2 regions of the Lishizhenia sp. genome follow, and region 2 is predicted to be linked to the other one. Evidence: riboswitches for the same ligand, from Rfam matches in the RefSeq annotation. Region 2 holds a riboswitch; the other holds the start of a gene.
What was found. A riboswitch is a leader RNA that binds a small molecule or an ion and turns the genes downstream of it on or off. The one in region 2 is predicted to bind thiamine pyrophosphate.

Region 1 (4,016 bases), on a different contig from region 2:
AATACAGCATCAGCACCTAATTCCATAGCTTCTGCTGCGTGAGAAGGAGCTCCCAAACCTGCATCAACAATTACCGGAACTCTCGATTGGTCTACGATAATTTCAATAAAATCACGCGTTCGTACCCCTTTATTAGAACCAATTGGCGCTCCCAGAGGCATAACCGCAGCTGTTCCTGCGTCCTCTAAATGTTTACACAAAACAGGGTCTGCATGAATGTAGGGCAAAACAATGAATCCTTTTTTAGCCAATTCTTCTGTAGCCTTCAAGGTTTCAATTGGGTCTGGCATTAAATACTTTGGGTCGGGGTGAATTTCTAATTTCACCAAGTTCGTTTCCAAAGCTTCTCTTGCCAATTCTGCCGCAAAAACAGCTTCTTTAGCGTTTCTTACCCCTGAAGTATTCGGTAATAAGTTGAATTGCGTATGGTTCAAATGACGTAAAATTCCGTCATTTTCATTTTGAACATCCACACGTTTTAAAGCAACCGTTACCAATTCAGAACCACTGGCCAATAAAGCTTCTTCCATTACGGCATTGCTACTAAATTTTCCAGTTCCCGTAAATAAACGCGATTGTATTTCTATGTCTCCTAATTTCATTTTCTTTCCGTTAATGGTGAAGTTTGCTTCACATTCTGTTCTACTAAATCTACAAATTTTTGAATGTGTGCCACATCAAATTTTTCATTGTGTATGCATCCAGAAATTGCAATACCGTAAACGCCAGTTTGCATGATTTGGGGAATGTCTTCCAATTCAATTCCTCCAATGGCGTAAACAGGTGTGTCTATGTTTTTCGCCTTCATGATCTGCAAGCAAGTATTATAACCTCTGCTTCCTAGAGAAGGACTTAATTTTTCTTTGTCTTTCGTGGTGGTAAAGGTGTAAGGACCTAAGCCTATGTAATCCAACAATTCTAAATTGTAGCTCAAGATATCTTCTATTGAATTGGCGGTAGCCCCTATGATTTTGTCTTCGCCTAAAAAGGTTCTTACTGTGCTGTGAGCTTCATCCTCTTTACCAACATGAGCGCCATCTACATTGTTTTTGATTGCAAAACTGTAGTGGTCGTTTACCGTAAGAACAACACCCAATGTCTTACACTTCTCTGCCAAATCGAAAAGCGTTTCTGTGAAGAAAGTTTTGTAATCTTGTTCGGGATGGCGCGCTTCGAAATGATTTTGCTTGATACGCAGTTGTATCCATTTAATACCTCCTTCAGACAAGCGATCTACCCAAGATAAATCTTGAAAATCTTCGTTGGGATGTGTAATGTATTGTATGCGCGGTAACATAATTTGCTCTTTACATTAGGAGTATTCTTCTAAAAAAGCACCGCAGCAAACTTGAGGGTCCTCAAGTACTGTTGAACTTTTTCCCTACGTCAGCCTTAACTGCCTCAGGTTCGAAGAGTATTTCTCAGAATTTTACTGAAACTCAGTAAAAGACACCCCTAAAAGTTTGATACAAAGTTAGGAGTTGTTTTGGAGATGGCAAAGCGTTGTGGGATGCAAATAGTTAAAGATGTAAGAATTTAATGTTTTGCGTAGATTGGCTAAGGAAAGAATCCCTGAAATCATGTTGAAATTCAGAAACTTGTCATTTAAAACACGCGTTTTCAATTCTTTTTCTTGGTTCCTAATAAAATCTGTAACTTTGCCCCCTCAAATACAAAGACTTTGGCAAAAATACGCGACATAGAATTAGGAGATTTCCCATTATTGTTGGCACCCATGGAGGACGTGAGTGATCCGCCCTTTAGAGCCTTGTGCAAGAAAAACGGAGCTGATTTAATGTACACAGAATTCATTTCCTCTGAAGGATTGATTCGTGATGCCGTTAAGAGTGTGAAGAAGCTGGATATTTTTGAATACGAACGTCCTGTTGGGATTCAGATATTTGGTTACGACATTGAAAGTATGAAGCGTGCTACAGAAATTACGGAGCAAACCAACCCTGATATCATTGATATTAACTACGGTTGTCCGGTAAAGAAAGTGGCGTGTAAAGGTGCAGGAGCAGGAATTTTGCAAGACATCCCCAAAATGGTTAGAATGACAGAGGAGATCGTGAAAACGACGAAGCTTCCTGTTACTGTAAAAACGCGTTTGGGTTGGGATGATAACTCTAAACACATTGTTGAAGTTGCAGAGCGTTTACAAGATGTAGGAATTGAAGCGATTTCTATTCACGGTAGAACGCGTAAGCAAATGTACAAGGGAGAAGCAGACTGGAGTTTGATTGCTGAAGTGAAAAATAACTCAAGAATGCACATTCCTGTATTTGGAAATGGAGATATAGATACGCCAGAAAAGGCAGTTGAATACAAAGATAGATACGGTGTTGATGGTATTATGATAGGTAGAGCAAGTATAGGATACCCTTGGATATTTAATGAAATAAAGCACTACCAGAAAACCGGACAACATTTGCCAAAACCTACCATTAAAGAACGTGTAGCCATAACACGTGAACACTTGGATATGAGTATCCAATGGAAGGGTGAAACTTTGGGAATAGCTGAAATGAAACGTCACTATACGAATTACTTCAAAGGAATTCCTCACTTTAAAGATTACCGTACTCGCTTGGTAACTTCTTTTAATTTGGATGAAATCAGAGCGATTTTAGATGAAGTTGAAGTGAAGTTTGCAGGGGTAGAAACCTTAGTATAATAAAATGAGGGCTTTTTTAACGAAGCCCTCATTTTATCTAATTAGCAACTACTTCAGCGAGATTCGATATTTTCTCGTCCAACTCTTCTTTAAATCTTGTGTTAATTAGTTTTCTAGCATCCGAAATTTCTTCATTTGATCTATAGTTTTTAAGTAGGTTTTCAAACAAATCAATTTTTTCTTTAATATTCCCATTCATTAAATATTCTAGGTAAAGAATGTAGAATATTTTTTGATCAGATACTTTATATATGTTCAAAGATTCATATATAGATTTGATTTCGAAATATTTCTTAACAAATTCAGGTGTTTTGGTTAAATCGAAATTTTCACTTTTAAAAATTTGAAAATAATATTTGTCAAATATTTGTTTCTTTTGGTTAGAGGCTTTTTCGGGAAAGCCTTGAATGGAAAACATAATTTGACCTAACTTTTCCATACTAATTTTGTATTTGTAATTTTTAGAAGGATTAATCCCTGTATCACCAGTTTTTCTGGCATATATTATATCTGCTGTATCTAGGAATTGCTCAATTTGTAATTGTTCTTCATTCAGAGATTTTAAATCTATGTTAGATATGGCATTTTGACTATTTGTAAATTGAGCTATTTTATTTCTTACTTTACTATCGTTAGCTGTTTTAAAAACACGCAATAACAATTGACATTGAGAAAGATACTTGGTAATATTTTCTTCATCCATTTGATTAAAATGATGAATGGTTCTTAATGATTGTCCTCCATTAACAATTTGAAAATCTTCTATTGTAATTTTAACTTTTTTATTAGCATTTGTATCCTCAGATTTAATATCTGTTGCCGTTATAGTTAAGCCATTATTGAAAAGGAAAAACTTTGTTGGCTCATCTTTTAATGTCTCAAGAATTCCATTATTGAATTTGGACTTAACTATTAACCCTCGAACATTATCGAATAGTAAGTTAAAGTCCATTTTTGTATTTGCTAATGGTGAAAAATCTTCCATTTTATAATCATCCCGGAGGCTTTTATCATTACAGGTAATCCTAATTAAGTCCGACGCTGTAATTCTGATTACATATGACTTAGAGGATGATAGACTGCTTTCTGAAAAAGGTAAAATTGAATCTTTATCAATATGCAGCGTAGAATTTATTGATTCAGGCCTTATAGACATAGATTCGGTAATGGAATCTAAACCGATTGCTATCGTTTCAAAATCATACAAATTTTTTAGTTGATTTATTTCCATAGAATCGACATTTAGCTCTTTGGATTCATTACTGATTACATATAATCTTAGTTTCCAAATTTCTCGGCCATTCAATTTTTCAATTACTCGTTTTGCAATTTTTTTAGT
Region 2 (17,929 bases):
TTCAAGAAAAGCTTCACTTGGTTTTTATTTCCACTTCGGTGTCGCTTATTCATTACTTAACAATCGCATAAGTCGGTCGACCTCCATCACCTCTTTTTACAGTTCATCCAAAAGTACTTTTGGCAGCGATCACCTTAAGAATAAGATGCTAAACCTTTCTTTTGGAATAGGTAAAAGTAAAGTGATTTCCAATCGTTTTTTTGTCGATTACGGATTGACAATACATGCATTCTATTTCCCATTACCAACAACAGCCTTCAAAACCGAATACTTACTCGACTTTATAAATTTCAATCAAATTTCACCTGGATATTCAGAAGAAAATCTAAGGCACCTAAATAAACTATCATTTGCGAAAGAATGGTTCAAAGTTTATGTAAAAATTGGATTACAAAACTTAAATATATGATCAGATTTATCCTTTTATTAATGAGTATGTGTCTCTTTCTATTAAGCTGTAACAAAGAGGACAACCAGCTCACCAATAACAGCTTTTTAAAACTCCAAGGAAACTGGCAACACCTCCCCGTTCAAAATGTTGGTCAAACTTACGATGACCATCCCAGTTATGACTATTTACTTTCACATGATGGACAAGTGTACCTCTCTGGAACAAATGATGATATTACAAACTTGGACGAAGCCTTTAAAGTGTTAAATAACGCTTATCTACCAGATACGATTGATGCTGATTTTGACAAATTATTCATTAATGACCTTACCTACAAAAGTTTAATACGTGGAATGCATTACTTCCAAAACAAAATTTATGTTTGGGGAGATTTGCACTACACCACTTCAAATAATACCGAAGCGTCCATGCTTTTCACTTATAACATAGAAGAAAACAAAGTAGAAGAAAACCATTTTTTTAATAACATTGATACCAGAAAGGTTCACAAACTAATGACCTACAAAGGGGAATTGATTGCCTTTACCGAAAATGAGCAATATCAAAAAAAACTGATATGCATAAGTTGTGATGGATCTACAAGCTTACCTGATATATCTTCAGAGAATTTTTCAGATGTTTTCGCTGTTGATGATCAACTGTATGCGATAGGAGGAAACCATAAATTGGTAGTTTTTGAAGAGGCAACTTCATTATGGCAATTGTACACTCCAAATTTAAATAATTATCAAACCTTGTATGTATTTAAGTACAACAATATGACCTGTGCATTGGGAAACTGGGCGAACTATAGCAATCACCTTATTGAAATTACGGATTCAGGAACAATTGCCCCAATCGCAATAAATGATGACCACTTCTACAGCATCCCCATGAATGATTACAAAATAAAAGTAAAAGTAAGTGAAGGACGTTTATTCATTTTTGGCGACTTTTCTTTTAAGGTAGGAGGAACTACCAATTATGATAATTATCTTCTAGAGTACGTTGGAAACAAGCTAGTGGTAATCGAAAACAACCTTGCAATTCCTATAAAAGATGTGATTTCTGTAAATGGAGACATTCTAATTATTAACAGCCACAGCGTGGATAATCTTTGGAAGTACATTGGTAATTAACAATTTATTATTGATTTGCCCCTATTAATTCCTACTCCTTCTTTACGGATGTATTAAAAATCCTTAATTTCGAGGCTGCTAATTGTAATTACCACTTTATGTTTCCAGTATTAAGTAAAACCAAGGAAAATGGTTTGAATACACTCAAAATGAAAAACATCAAAATTCTTCTATTACTCATCTGTTGTTTCAGCATGCATTTAACCTTCGCTCAAACTACGAAAAGTACTAACCTATCAGCATGGTCTTTTGATTTAGGTCTTGAATCTGGATTTAGGAAAAGAAATAAAGGATCCAATATTTTTTCGACAAACACACCGGCTGGAGAAATTAGACCTTATCAACAGGACGAATTCTTTCTACCGCTTGGTATTTTAGCAAGTGTTGAGTACAGCATTTCTAAAAAACTAGCACTATCTTTAGATTTTGCTTATCATCACCTACCCACGTATACTGATCGTTATATCGAAACCCAGAAGTACCTATACGACTCAGAGGTCTATGAAAAAAAAAGTGATGAATTCAGTTTGTATTCGGCGTTTATAAGAACCGGTGTGGGATTAAAAATCTACTTTAATAAAACTCCAATCGGAGGATATTTTAAAATAAATGCAAATTATTACGCTGTAAATTCTGATGTTTACAGAACAACCATTTCTGAATCTTCCTTTCATTACGAAGGTTATAACTATGCCCCCGTCAAAGTGTCAAGTTCTGCATTTGGACTATCCTTAGAATGGGGAAAAAGAAGAGTGATTGGAGATCGCTTTTATGCCGATTTCGGAATACGTTACAGCAAACCTATCCTTAGTTTATCTGATAAAACCTATGACAAAAATTGGAACAGTAAAGTGTTTTACAACAATCAAATAAAAGATTATTTCCCTACTAGTAACATGTATTACCATCAATTCAAAACTATCAACGCAGAATACCTTCAGTTTTACCTCAAACTTGGCATCTTTAAATTCAACATCTAATGAAAAACTTAACAAAAATCATATTCTTAGCTTGTCTTTCTTTGGTTGGATGTAGAAAGAAAATTGACAGTACCCTAGGAGAACACCCTAACAATTATACGGGGGCTAAAACTTTTGAAATTATCCATAAAGACTTTTTTTACAATAAAGAATTTATAAGGCATTTGTTTGCTTTCGACAATAATCTCTACATCACCAAAAATAACAAATACAGCAGTGGACCTGAGATTATCGTTTTAACAGATAACAACACTTTAATAATCCCCGAAAACAATATAGGTCCTCTTTACAATGCAGATAACACCGATTTTAATTCCGACTTCATTTCGGATGCCCAAGAAAAGGATGGTATCGTGTATTTTGGTGGAGATATGAAGTATGATGATGACGATTACCTTTATCTTAAGTATAATACTGCCAACAATACTTTAAACAAGGGGACCAACCTATTATCAACTAACGCGGATGCCGTAAAATCTATGATGAAATATCAAGGAGAGGTTGTGGCATTTACAGAAGCCTATGCCAATGACTTAAATTGCTTGAGTTGTTCTAACAGCTCAGGTCCTTATCCGAATATTCTGAACATTAATTTACACGACGTTACAGCAGTCAACGACATGTTCTACCTTCAAACGTATCAAGGTAAAGTTTACTATTCCGATGTAGCAAACAGCACATCCTTTTCTGGCATTAACATGGCACAAACCGACACCGTTGTACGCATGTTTGAATACAACAATAATCTTTGCGCCATCGGATCTTTTGACAATGGAAGTTACAGTTTAGCTTATGTCAACAACAATCAGCTAGAGCCATTGGCTCCGAACTCTGATATTATGGCTTATCTATCTAAGAACTTCAACTCTTCCTTTGATCATGACAAATACTTCGAAAATGTTCCGAAAGTAAGAGTGGTTAACAATGACATTTATATAATGGGGAAGATGTACATAAAGAATAGTTCAGGAAATTATGACTTCAAATACGCAACAACACGATACAAAGACGGAAATTTAGAAATCATAGATACCGAGATGAACATTGTTGATATTGCTTCAATAAACGGAGAACTTTATGGTGCTGTTTTTAATGGTAAATTTTTAGCCAAACTAACCTTCTAAAATGTCAATTTTAAGAAACACATCTTTCCTTTTAAAATTACAGTTAAGCTTTGTTGTTTTACTTTTTAGTTCAGGGGTGTGTTGGGGGCAATCAACACATCATATTAAAAGTTTCAACCTAAGTGTAGGTATAGAAAAACCCTTAAGCGTTATTCATGATTTTGATAATGATGATGACTTTAAAACAAGATTTTACAAAGCCCCGGAAAACGTTCCCTTAGGGCTTAGTATTCATCTTTCGAAAAACCTCAGTCGTCAATTACAACTTCAAGTCACTTTACTTGGGAGAGCCTTAGGAAACACAGCATACACTTATATCCAAGAGAAACCTATTGATGGACTCAATTACACATTTTCAGACAGCAACTTCTTACGCAGCAATCTTTTACAACTTCAAATCGGATGCAAATACTTCCTTCAAAAGGCTCCTTTGGGCACCTATATTCACGCGAATTTTAATACTGCTTTTATAACTAATTCCATATATAGAAAATCTACCTTTGGAAGTCAGTTTATACAACATACTGAAGTATTCAACCCTGAACATCATGAAAGCATACTTTACGGAATTGATTTTGGAATGGGTACTACGCGAATGATTAGTGATCATTTCCTTTTAGATTATGGGTTTCACATTTCCCCTTTTTGGTTTTTATTTTCAAAAAACACCTACAACAGCGATTGGATAAAGAATACCGTTAATGCTGAAGGTTTTATACCTGGATATTCTGCGAATAATGTAGAGTACCTCAACAAAAAATTACTTTCTACAGAATTTCTAAAACTGTACATAAAAATTGGATTCCAAAAATTTAGGTATGAATAAGTGTTTTTTCAACATTCTTGTACTTTCGCTTTTCTTTTCTGCTTGTAGGAAAGACAATACTTTAACTCCCTCTCAAAGTACAATTGAATTAATACCTACGACCTGGGAACACGTAGTTCTGACCTCTCCTGTTCAGGAAAATATAAATCGCACTTATGCTTCGAGTTTAGGAGCTTATGGAAGTCAACTCTATTTAGGAAGTTATGGTAGTGTTGGCAGTAAGTCTATGTTCGACGGCTTTCGTGTGATTAATACACCTTTTAGTCAAGATTCAACACTCGGAATACAGGAACTATATTCTACCGACTACAGCGTTTTTTCATTAGACGAAATGGTCAATGGATTCTTTCCTTTTGGAGATAAAATCATGGTGTATGGATTCTTAAACTACGAAACAGCAAATTCGGACCTTTCTGAAAAAAAATATGCCTTCTACTATGACCCTGTTACCAACACGTGCACAAAAGAACTCGGATTAATCAGTTCTAATGATGACTTTGCAGGGGTTCTTAAAATTCTTCAATACCAAGAAGACTTGTATGCAATTTTTAAAGCAAAACAAGACCAAACCAAAACGATAGCATGTATTACCTGTTCGGGACTTTCCCAACTACCGCTATATGACAATGCTAGTTTTAGGGATTATTTTGTCGTTAACGATATGGTATTTGCCCTTACCAACGACTATCAATTATTGCAGTACAACACGACTAATAGCACTTGGAATAACTACACCAACGTGAACAACGAATTTTTTAATGTATTTGAATATGAAGGAAAGTTATGCGCCCTTGCCAATACCACCGATAACCTCCATATTATTGAAATTATTTCTTCAACTCAAACAACTTCGCTGATTACCAATAACAGTGATTTGAGTCAATTCATTACGGGTTCTGACGACTATACCAACGTAAAAGTAAGCAACGGCAGATTATTCATTTGGGGTTACTTCCCTTTTAAAGTAAATGGACAATATAAATACGATGACTATTTACTAGAAGTTATAGACAACGAATTAATAATGATTGATTCAGATATTAAAGTCAAAGATATAGCAGTTTTTAACGATGAAATTTATATTATTAATCGTTACAATTCTGGACTCTGGAAATATAATCCTTAAGAGTTATACAGCATAAAAAAAGGAGAATCACAACGGATTCTCCTTTTTTAATTTCTTCATTCAAGCTTATTCTTCATCCTCTTCTGTTTTCCCGAAGTTCTCAAAGACATAGTAATATGCCAACTTCAATACAGGAACGTGTGGGTATTGCTTGTATGTATCTACCTCAATCTCTTTTAATGTATTGGTTGCCAAATCAAAGGCAAAGGCAAATATCATTAAATCATACTTTCTTTTATTGTTGTAATCTACGTAAGCAAAAACAATGTTTGTATTTGCTGATGTGCTTTTGTATTCTTCTAACTCCAAGAAATCAGGACTTATTAAATCACTTATTGAAGCGTCAGAGTACATGTAGAAATAACGCAAGAACATGGCCTTAGAGTTATAACCTACCGTACCAAGTGTTTGCATGTTATATTTCGATAACAATTCCGTTTGATAACCTAAAGACTGAGCAGATCCAACAACCGCATCACCTAAGTTTCTTCTCACATCTTCGTTTCTTTCGTAAGAGAATCTTCTTCTTTTAACAACAGATGCTAAAGGCTCCACAAAGACCAATTTTTCAACGGCAGCCTTCTCTTCGTCATCTTCATCAAATTCATCCTCATCTACTAGATCCTGCAACTCATTAAATAGTCTCAAGAACTCATCATCATTGGCAACATCTTTCAAAGCAAATAAATGGAAGTCTGTAGAGTCTAAACTCGCTTCTCCAGATTCATCAACACCTTTGGCGTATTTCGCATTAATTTTCTTTTGCTTGATTTTCTCGTATTTGTTCAAGGCTTTAAATTCTTCAGAGTCTTCATCCATGTAAGCATCAACTTCTGGCGATTCCGCTACTTCTCCCGTTGAATCGTTTACGCTGATTTTATCGTAGTAAAACTCATCCAAAGATTTAAAACGTCTAGCCAACTGCTTTACAGTATTCTTATAAACTTGTTCTATTCCCTTGTCTTCAGGATACTTGTTGCGGATATCAATCAAGTTTCTCATTGCCATTACCACTAACTGGTCTTTTGACATTTCCTTCATTAGGTAATGAACCGTGTAGCTTTCACCTTGAATCTCGTCTAAGTCAGCATACAAATCTCTCTTACTTCCCTGACTTGCATGAACAGCAATGTTTGTCCAACAAAGTGCCTTCATCCAATCGAACGTGTAACTGCTTCCGTACTTATTTTCTAGGATATAAATCTCGTAAATTGCATTTGAAAAATCTGAATGGTATAACCAGTTGTTCACTCTTTCATAACGTGCCATTCTACGAATGTCTACGAAATCTTCTGCATTGAACGTTCTTTTTTGCTCTGGCTCAAAGTCCATGTACTTTTCCAATAACTCTTCATCAAAGTTATCTTTACGCTTACTGATGTTAGGGTGAGAGTGGTAAGTATCGTCGTAATCTTCGTCAAATTCAATTTCATTGATATCTGTAGGCATCAAACTTTCATCTATAAAAGCATTTTCTCCAGATATATATTCCTTTTCAAAAGCTACTTCATCAATCGGTAAATAAGAATAAGCCAAGATATCGAAAACATTCACCAATTCTTCCAGTGGAAAACCAGCTTCTAAGTAACGTTTTAAACCTAACTCATCTGCTTCAATTTCGTGTTGCTTTGAGTATGCTTTTAAGGCTCTAATCTGTCTGTCGAAATTATTTCCGTTGATAGATTCTTCTATTTCAATTTCCTTTCTAAAACCTTCAACATTATGGTTTTCTACGTAGTGACTAATTTCATGGGCCAATACAAAAGCCAACTCGTAATCAGAGGTAAGTTGAGAAATTAGTCCTATGGTAACAAATACTTCTCCATCTGAAGTAACAAAGGCATTGGCTTCATTCGTACGGAAAGTATAAAAGCTCAAATCATTAAAAAGAGCCGTATCGTTAAACAATATTTTAGAGGCTACTTCTTTAATGTGTTCTGTTAAAGGATCACCATACACCACTAATCCAGAGTGCAATAAGTGATCGATAGAATAAGATTTTCTTTCAATAAAATACTGACGTTCCTCACCACTTAAATCAAGGTTTTGGAAACTCGCTTCTGCGACTCTATCGGCATAGGTTAAACCAAAAGTTTTAGGTAGTTCACCGGTTGCTTTTAGTGGTTTGTAATTATTGAAATCAACGTCCTGCGCAAATACTTGAAAAAGTAGACACAGCGTAGATAAAGAGGTTAATAAGTTTTTCATTTGTTATTTGGATGAAAAGCGAATATATAAATTTCACAAGGATAAGGGAGCTGAAACCTGATTTTTTTTCAACTTCAAGATTATTAGAGACTTTCCTTCTCTATTTCCTCAAGAAAATATATATTTAGAGCTTCAAGGATTTTTTTACCTGATACTAATTTAACTACATGAGAATCATAATTGCACTTATAACTTTATTCGTACTACAGACTTCTACGGCCCAAAACTTCCAATCTTTCAGCATTTTTGGAGGGGTAGAACAAAAAGGATTTAGAGACCCAAACTATTACGATAGTCAATATAACCTTAATGCTGAGACTTCAATAACCCTTCCTTCTTTACGCTTCGGAGCAACATATAAACTGGGAGAAAGAATGCAGTTATTCGCGCAGATTAGTAATCAAAAGTTATATGACGTCTATACTATTGCCAATTTTGAAAATGGTTACACTAGTAGTTATTTTTCTTCTCATCAACGCGTATTGGACTTAGGTATTCGCAGGCATAAAAAATACGCACCTCTTGGGGGGTATATTGGTTTAAATCTATTGTATAGTTCAACCAACATTGTATTAACAGATTCGGAGAACTCATCACTCAAAAATCTAGATTTAAGTGGCAATGCGACTAATTTTGGTGTAAAGTTAACCTGGGGGAAAACCAAACTTATAGGAAACAACTTTTTTATTGATTGGGGAATTTCTTACCAATACTACCCTACTTCCGTAAATCTCTTTTCTGAGAATGCAATGGAAGAAAATGAAGGCTCTGAATTTTATAAACAGGAAGGTGATAGAACTGTATTCAAAGATCATTTTAAATCTACAACAGCCAATTATTTAATTGATAGATGTGGAAGAATTGCATTTTACTTCAATATAGGCTTTGCCAGTGTAGGTATTAAATAAAGAAATTTTCAAGATTTTTGGATAAACTCCTTAACCCAGATTTTTGATTACATATACACCCAAAAAAACTTTATGAGATTTTTTCTATTCTGCTCTTTTTCACTATGCATTTTTCTAAGTAATGCACAGCAATTGAAAACGAATACCTTTACAATTGGCATTAATTATAACCCCATTGCCTTCAAAGGTTTCTCTCCTTATTTCACCAACATGCCTGAACAAATGACGGGTCTTTATTACCAGTCAATAAAGGCTCTTAATACTCCTGTATATTCAATAAACTATATCCGTGGAATCACAAAGAAATTAGGTCTAAATATTGGGTTAAATTATTCAGGTTTAAAACATACAGAACTTGAATCTTCCAACAGAGTCGCCACCTATATCTACCATCAATACATAGAATCTACTCGGGTGAAAAATGATTTGGTAAAACTAGATTTCGGAATCAAACGCTTTAAACGCAAAACAGGTCTAGGCCATTACTTTTTATTCAATTTAAGCTACAATTACATTCAATCAAAAATTTATAGAGAACTCTTACTTACTCCTAGTGTTTCCTTCAATGATTACGTCAAAACCTATGATCCTGTTTCTACTCACTCACAAATTTTAGGTGCAGAAATCGGATGGGGCTTTATTCGTGCGATAAGTGACAAGTTAATTTTGGATTATGGTTTTAAACTCAACTTTGAGTTTTTCGCTTTTGGAGGCAGCCAGTTTCAATTTGAAGAAGGAACATACATTAATGAGGGGATTTTAAGTACGAAAAGTAATTTAAACAAATTCAATCAAGACTTCTTACGATACGACATCTTACATTTCTACCTAAAACTAGGACTTCAAAAAAATAATTTATAATGCATAAAGTTCCTTTCCTAATTTTTTTCTCGCTTGTTCTATTTGGATGTAGAGAGGAAATTATCACCCCAAAAACCTACCCAGAATATTACAGGCAAATTGATTATACGATTGAACACGCAGACTATATCTTTAATACTTCACCCATTGCAGCACTGGCTACAGACGGTAATCAACTCGTGTTGGCACATCAATATCAATTCTTCAAAGGTGATTCAGAATATGACGTTAATGTAACTTACCACAGCGTTTCAACTATAAATACAGCGAATGAAATTCAATCTGTAGCACAAGAATATAGGATTTCCCAATATAACGGTTCTGTTTTCACGGATGCTCTTTATCAAAATGGTATTTTCCATCTAATTGGTGGTCTAGAATATGAACATGAGGAGACATTCAATGATAGCAAACTTTACGCCCAGTATATTCCCGCCGAAAACTTGGTTAAAGCCAATTATAAATTCATTGTTTCAAACAATAAATACTTAAGGAATTTCGTGACTTCAGAGAATAATGTATATGCCATCGGTGTAGAAGGTTCACAACAATTTTCCTATGAGAATGTAATCAATGGAGGTAGCAACAATCCTTTTAACGGGATTACTACCAATGTCAATAAGATTAGAAATTTCAATAACACCTTATTTGTAATCGACCGTGAAGGGCAATTGTATTACAAAACCAATGGTGCAGGCAGTTGGACAGCCATGAATCAGGGCATGGATGATTTATTCGTAGATGTCGTAGAGTACCAAGGAGAAATCATTGCCTTAGGAGAACTTGATATTAATGGAGAAATTAATCACATCGTTCGTTTGAATACAAGTGCTAATAGCTTTAGTCCTTATTTATCCGGTAAAATTCCATACATACAAAACCTAGAATATTTCGCGAATGTTAATTTAGCTTCTTCATCCTTTAACAACCATAATATATCTCCAAGGTTTGAAGTTATCAACGGGGAATTATTTATCTACGGATCTTTTGTTACCAATACAGTTATGGATGAAGCGAATGCTACAAGTGAAAGTTATTATTTCAGAGATTTATTAATGCATTTAGAAGAAGATGAATTCAAGATCTTGTTAAGGACTACTGATGCAATTAGAGATCTAGAATATTTCAATGAAAAATATTATTTATTGGCAACGGGTGGGGGAAGTCTTTTAAGTTTTCAATTGGATAAATAATTTATACCACTCAAATTTCACATAAAATATCTCTCAATGCTGAACGGGTAAAGTTAATATCCCCAATTTATAGCTAGACACATTAAAAATGATGAAACCAACAAGTTTTTGAACACTTCACTCCTTTATAATCTGAAGTTCAAAACCATTGAAATGTATGAGGTATATGGTTGTAACAAAAGAAAGAAACATGATATTAAAAATCAAGCTATTTATTTTACTATCCATAGTGATTCCTATAAGCTATGGGCAAGAAGTTAAAAAATCAGTACATATAAATTTTTGGAGTATAGAACTCAACCAAAATTTTAATTTACCTTTTCTTTCTAAAATAAATCAAAGTCAGATATACTCTATTTTTTGGAAAAAGCTCTTAATTGCAAATACAAAATCACCAATAATTCTTAACGATATATCGTGTATTCAAGATAGTTCTATTACACTACCTGGAATACGATTAAATTATCATAGGCACACCAATAAACGATTGGGGCTAAATTTTTCCTTAGGGTATCAAAAACTCCCATCAAATAGTATTACCCAGTCTGCTTTAACACAAATAGATGGTTATTATTATCAAGGACCTGATATCATCCAACTCAATCCAAACTTCTTTCATTTCGGTTTAGGTTTCAGATTTGGGTTCAAACGTATACCTTTTAACACAGCGCTAACCCTTGGATTACAGTACAGTTTAGTTCACTCAAAAATTAATAGAACAATAGATTTTAAAGACGAGAACAGACGAATTATTTATAACGAAACAGGTAGCTTTAGACAGGGTTCAATTGTATTTAAACTCGGTTTGGGCAAACGTTATATTGTAAAAGAAAAACACTTTATGGAAGTTGGTGCGAGAATTAATTTTCTCGCCGACAAAAACAATTTACAGGAAGAAGCTGAAAGGTGGTTGATACCACAGAATTCCGGTGACTACAGTATTCGAAAGATGAATCCCTTAGCTTTTAATTACGCCTCACACTATTTTTTAAAAAACAATCTGAATTATGAAATTTATTTCTCCTTTGGTTTATTCAACATCCGCTTTAAGTAAAGTCCTTTCTGTTTTAACACTTATTTTACTCAGTAGTGCCTGCACGAAAGAAATAGACGTTGAATCGACGATTACAAAGGAAGTAATAAGTCCTTATGCTAAAGATTGGGAGATTATATATCTTCCCGACAGTCTTCCCAATACTCATCACAAAATTCATGCTCCCATTGTATTAGAAAACATACTCATGTATGTGTACGAAGATAACTTTAACCAACAAGCCAACCTATACTTTGTTGATAAGGAATTTAATCCAGCTAAAATCAACTCAGACATTCAATTGTCCTATTGGCAATACGCCGCTGGGGTTCTAAAACACGATGGTCTTTATTACGTTTACGGAAATTTTGAGTTCAAAGACATTCAAAATGGTAACAACTATAAAAATTTACTCATTTACAACCCTATCAACAAAACAATAACCGGAGCAAGTTTACCACACAACAGAAATATTAAAGAGCTCACAGAAATGAATGGTGAAGTAGTTATTCTCGCTACCAATAGTTCTGGCCAAATCTTGGTTGATTATCTTAATCCCAATATAACTCCCAACGGTGAATTTCCAAATTCACAACCGGGTTCTCAAATTAGAAAAGTCACAGAGCATAACGCTAATTTTTTCGTTATAGATATTAATTATGAGTTAATGCAAGTTGATTTTAGCAACCAGGCTAACCACTCCTGGAATACCTTAAACTTTAATGGAACAAATAAATTTTATCAATTTATTAAATACAAGGATAAAATTCTAGCTTCGGGTTCATTTAACGATGGGGCTTTTCGTTTGGCAGAAATCGATTATGAAAACAATCAATTAATTCCAATTGGAAATAATTCGAACAAAATAGGTTTCAACTCACTAACTTATCCTGGTGATGGCAGACCCAAGTATGAAGTTTACGACGATGTTATACTGTTTAGTAGTTACACCCTAGAAGAAACTATTAGTGGTGTTTCTTCTTCCTATGGAAAGTATATAGAATTCGACGGTAATTCATTTCATGTTTACACAGGAAACCCTAATTTTAATTACGTTATTAAATGGGAGGATACCTATTTGGGGTTTGGGCAACAAATTAGAATTGCCAAACGTAAATAATTTCTTCTCGTTTGTGAGTCACAAGCTTGTCATCTTCTAAAAAAACTTATCTTTGTACCTCAGCTTTAGGGGTATCCTTATTTATTAAGGATTGAGACAAACCCTCAGAACTTGATGCGGTTAATACCGACGAAAGGAAAAGCATGGACATCTCCTCTTTTGGGCATCCCCTCTTTTTCTGTACAAGCTGATTTTAATTTGTTTTGCTTATCTTAAGCAAACTTTATTTTAAACGTAGAAGTTTACGCCATGAAGGTAAAATTCAACAATGCTGAAATAGAAACAAAGGCTCAAAACATTCAAGATTTTTTAGCCGAAAGAAACATGGATAATAAAACGGGAATTGCCGTGGCATTAAACAGTTCTATTGTTGCTAAATCAAATTGGGCGACCCAAAATATTAATGAACAAGATAGTATTATGGTAATCACTGCGACGGCGGGTGGTTAGCATAAAATAAACAATAAAGCATAGGAAATATGAAGAGAGAAGCAGTACCTACTACTGATGAAAAGATTTCTAGAGATCCTTTCCCAGCATCAAAAAAGATATACGTAAAAGGTGAAATTCACGACATCAAAGTTGCGATGCGTGAGATAGAGTTAACAGACTCTAAACCTATGTTTGCTGACGGAGAATTTAAGAAAGAAAGTAACGAAGCAGTTACAGTTTACGATACATCAGGACCTTACACTGATCCTAATGTAGAAATCGATATTAAAAAAGGTTTACCGCGTTTACGCCAAGAATGGATTTTAAAGAGAGGTGACGTTGAAGAGTTATCAGAAATTTCTTCTGACTACGGAAAAGAGCGTTTGAACGACCCTTCATTAGACCACTTGCGTTTTGAGCATTTGAAAAAACCGTTACGTGCAAAAGCAGGTAAAAATGTTACACAGTTGCACTATGCCAAACAAGGTATCATCACACCAGAAATGGAATACATTGCCATTCGTGAGAACCAACGTATTGATGAAGCAACAGAAATAGCAAAACAACACCCAGGAAATAGTTTCGGAGCGAATACTCCACAAGGAAAAATTACTCCAGAATTTGTACGTGATGAGATCGCTGCAGGTAGAGCTATTATTCCAAACAACATTAACCACCCTGAGAGTGAGCCAATGATCATTGGTAGAAACTTCTTGGTGAAAATCAATGCCAACATTGGTAACTCTGCAGTTTCTTCTACCATTGAAGAAGAAGTAGAAAAAGCAGTTTGGGCATGTAGATGGGGTGCTGATAACATCATGGACCTTTCTACAGGAAAGAACATCCACGAAACAAGAGAATGGATTTTAAGAAACTCTCCAGTTCCAATCGGAACCGTTCCAATTTACCAAGCTTTGGAAAAAGTAAATGGTAAAGCAGAAGATTTAACGTGGGAGATCTTTAGAGACACTTTGATTGAACAAGCGGAACAAGGGGTAGATTACTTTACGATTCACGCAGGTGTACTTTTACGTTACGTTCCTATGACGGCAAACCGTGTTACAGGTATCGTTTCTAGAGGTGGTTCTATCATGGCGAAATGGTGTTTAGCTCACCACAAAGAAAACTTCTTGTACACACACTTCGAAGAGATTTGTGAAATTATGAAGGCCTATGACGTTGCTTTCTCTTTAGGAGATGGATTACGTCCAGGTTCTATAGCTGATGCAAATGATGCTGCTCAGTTTGGTGAGTTAGAAACATTGGGTGAATTGACAAAAATTGCTTGGAAACACGACGTTCAGACTATGATTGAAGGTCCTGGTCACGTGCCAATGCACATGATTAAAGAAAACATGGACAAGCAATTGAAAGAGTGTCATGAAGCTCCTTTCTACACATTAGGGCCACTAACTACTGACATTGCTCCAGGTTACGACCACATTACTTCAGGTATTGGTGCAGCAATGATTGGTTGGTTTGGATGTGCGATGTTGTGTTACGTAACGCCAAAAGAGCACTTAGGTTTACCGAACAAGAAAGATGTGAAAGACGGTGTGATTACTTACAAATTAGCGGCACACGCTGCAGATTTAGCGAAAGGTCACCCAGGAGCACAGCACAGAGATAATGCACTTTCTAAAGCGCGTTTCGAATTTAGATGGGAAGATCAGTTCAACTTATCTTTAGATCCAGACACAGCAAGAGAATACCACGATGAAACATTGCCTTCTGACAATGCTAAGGTGGCGCACTTCTGCTCTATGTGTGGACCCAACTTCTGTTCTATGAAGATTTCTCAAGATGTAAGAGATTACGCAAAGGAAAACGGAATTTCAGAAGATGAAGCTTTACAGAAAGGTATGGAAGAAAAGTCAAAACAATTCCACGAAAAAGGTGGTGACTTGTACTTAGAACCAGAAAAATTAGTGTAAGCTAATACTTTAAGAAAATATCAAACGCCGCATAGCTTTATGCGGCGTTTTTTGATTTACTTTCTATTTTTATACTATGCTCGTCCTCTTCACTCCAGAACAAGATCATCCCCAAGAAATGGAGATTGTATGTGCTCTATTTGAGGCAGGGTTGGAACGTTTGCACCTGCGTAAACCAGGGGCTACAAAGAACGACTATAAAGCCTATTTGAACGCAATCCCTACAGAACACCTTCACAGGGTTTATATCCATCAATATCACGACTTAAAAGAGGAATTTCCAACAATTCATTTGCACCTTAGAAATCAAGATCTACCCAATGAACATTTTAAAGCCAAAACAACGGGAGCACACAGCGTTGAAGAAGCTTTGGAAAAGCTAAAAAGTTTTGAGGAGGTGTATTTAAGTCCGGTTTTTCCATCAATTTCTAAAGACGGATACAAGCGTAAAGAGAACTTATCTATCCAACATTTAGACACGAATTTGCGTCAGAGAATAATCGCTTTGGGAGGAATTCATCCTGAAAACCTGAGCAATGCAAAAGAGTTTGGCTTTCATCATTTTGCTGTTTTGGGTTGTATTTGGCAGTCAGCACATCCTTTACAAAGCTTTAAACAGCTCCAAAATACACTTTAACTTTTCTTCACAAAAACCGCAGTAACTAAAGGGTAGCATAAGGGTCTTATGGAAAACATAAATTATGCAATCTTTAAAATTCCTAGTAGCCTTTTTATTTTTCGGGTTTGGTGCACATGCCCAGAACATGAACAATTCCATGGCACACAACAGGCTAAGTTCATTTAATGTAGCACACGCCGGTTTAGATGGTGGTCAAATTAACTACAGTGCTGTTCTCAATTCAAAATACGGTAGCAACAGTTCCCTACTCTTTGAAACCCGTTTGGGAAAAAGTAATTTTAGTCTTTCTGGTCAATTTGAAAATTCTGAGAACTTCTTTTATGCCCATCATCGTAAGGAAATTGGTTTAAGCTACCAGGCCAAACTCAATAACGGTCACAGTTTAAATTTCGGTGTGGGTTATGGCAAAGCCAGCACCTCTTATTCATACATTTCGAACCTAAACAACTATAATTCCTCTACGAGAAGCTTACATACCACGCGTTTTGGCGCTCTCTATGCAGGCAAGCGTTTTAAAGTAGGTGCTGAATATGGTTTGAGGTTTGAAGAATACGGTACGGACCGACATCAGCTCATCAACCTCTTGTATCAACAAACCATCATTGACAGAGACCAATTCAAACTTACTACGAACTTAGTGTTATCGAATTATTCGAGCTCTTTGGAAGCAAATCTCTTGTTTAACAACAAATACTCACTAACCGCAGGATACGACGCACGCAGAGGTTTTTACATGGGTGCAGGCTATAAATTCACCGAGAAACTCGAGGTAAACATGAGTTTAGGAGGATTCCCTGGTACACCACAAAGAACTTCCTTACAATTCGGAATTAAACTCGCTTTGTAAAACCGCTAGGGATAGCAATGGCAGCGCCCGAGAAGTGTACTTTAGTAAGCATGTGCTAAAAGACTACGACCAAAGGAAGTAGACTTGAAGTGCAATGCGACTTAAGTGCACTTTTTGGGACTATAATGGATAGCCCCACCTCCTCAATTTCATGGAGGAGGGAGCGGCCTAAGCACCTTTTAAAACGTGCTCAAGGGCTTGCGGTAATTCTTTGTATTTAAAGGTAAAACCTTTAGCCTTGACCTTTTCATTTGAAGCCTGAATTCCTTCTAACACCATTGTAGACATTTCTCCTAGGACAAGCTTCAATACGAATCCTGGAACGTTGGGTAGAACCAAGGGTTTATGTAGGACTTTTGCCAATTTCTCGGTAAAATCTTTATTGGTATTTGCATTGGCTATGGCATTATAGGTACCCGACAACTCTTGCTGGATGACATGACCAAACATACGTGTTAAATCGGTGATCGTAATCCAAGGCATCCATTGTTTTCCACTTCCCAAGGGTGAACCCACATACAGTTTAATTGGTTTTGCAATTGTTGCTAGCGCTCCTCCAGTTGGTGTTAAAACAACAGAAGTCCTGAGTTTAGCTACTTTACAAATCGATTGAAACAAATCTGCGCTTTTCTCCCATTCTTTTACAATGTGAGACAGGAAATCATCGCCGTAAGCATCTTCTTCTTTATATACCTTATCGTAATTATTTAAGGGGTAACAATTAATTCCAGATGCAGAGATGTACTGTTCTAAGGTATTACTGTGCTGAAAAACACTAAAGAGAAATTGTGTAGGTACAACCCGAGATGATAACAATTCTTTTTTACGCGCTTCTGTCCATCGGCTATCGGCAATACCTTGACCCGATAGGTTAATTAGTACCTGCGTACCTTCAATAGCATTAGCGTCTATTTTTTTCAGGGATGGGTTCCAATAATAGTAATTGGGGTCTGATTTCTCCTTACGCGAAAGGACATAAACTTGATGCCCTTCTTTTCTTAAATAATCTTGAAGAGCTTGACCTACCAAACCACTCCCACCAGCAATAACTATCTTTTTTCCCATATTCTTTAAAACGATTAGAACGGCGTCTTGTTCGTTCTACAAGATAGGATTAAGGAAAATTAAAGTGTGTTATTTATTGGTTAAAAAATAGGCGTCCGTTGT

Region 1: linked by a shared signal. The riboswitch ahead of AC22ZQ_RS01925 (thiamine phosphate synthase) and the one ahead of thiS (sulfur carrier protein ThiS) in region 2 are both predicted to bind thiamine pyrophosphate.

The regions. Positions count from the first base shown of each region.
Region 1 covers NZ_JBVCPV010000013.1:16,259-20,274, forward strand. Annotated here, with positions in the region: gene AC22ZQ_RS01920 (thiazole synthase) at 1-602, opposite strand, end outside; gene AC22ZQ_RS01925 (thiamine phosphate synthase) at 599-1,297, opposite strand; TPP riboswitch at 1,362-1,467, opposite strand; gene dusB (tRNA dihydrouridine synthase DusB) at 1,682-2,677, shown strand; gene AC22ZQ_RS01935 (AIPR family protein) at 2,715-4,016, opposite strand, start outside.
Region 2 covers NZ_JBVCPV010000007.1:13,106-31,034, reverse strand. Annotated here, with positions in the region: gene AC22ZQ_RS01250 (hypothetical protein) at 1-409, shown strand, start outside; gene AC22ZQ_RS01245 (hypothetical protein) at 406-1,530, shown strand; gene AC22ZQ_RS01240 (hypothetical protein) at 1,629-2,510, shown strand; gene AC22ZQ_RS01235 (hypothetical protein) at 2,510-3,634, shown strand; gene AC22ZQ_RS01230 (hypothetical protein) at 3,636-4,460, shown strand; gene AC22ZQ_RS01225 (hypothetical protein) at 4,453-5,586, shown strand; gene AC22ZQ_RS01220 (M48 family metallopeptidase) at 5,653-7,794, opposite strand; gene AC22ZQ_RS01215 (hypothetical protein) at 7,962-8,702, shown strand; gene AC22ZQ_RS01210 (hypothetical protein) at 8,775-9,563, shown strand; gene AC22ZQ_RS01205 (hypothetical protein) at 9,563-10,756, shown strand; gene AC22ZQ_RS01200 (hypothetical protein) at 10,947-11,810, shown strand; gene AC22ZQ_RS01195 (hypothetical protein) at 11,764-12,909, shown strand; TPP riboswitch at 12,967-13,064, shown strand; gene thiS (sulfur carrier protein ThiS) at 13,159-13,359, shown strand; gene thiC (phosphomethylpyrimidine synthase ThiC) at 13,389-15,275, shown strand; gene AC22ZQ_RS01180 (thiamine phosphate synthase) at 15,352-15,912, shown strand; gene AC22ZQ_RS01175 (type IX secretion system membrane protein PorP/SprF) at 15,977-16,762, shown strand; gene AC22ZQ_RS01170 (TIGR01777 family oxidoreductase) at 16,931-17,827, opposite strand; gene AC22ZQ_RS01165 (GNAT family N-acetyltransferase) at 17,901-17,929, opposite strand, start outside.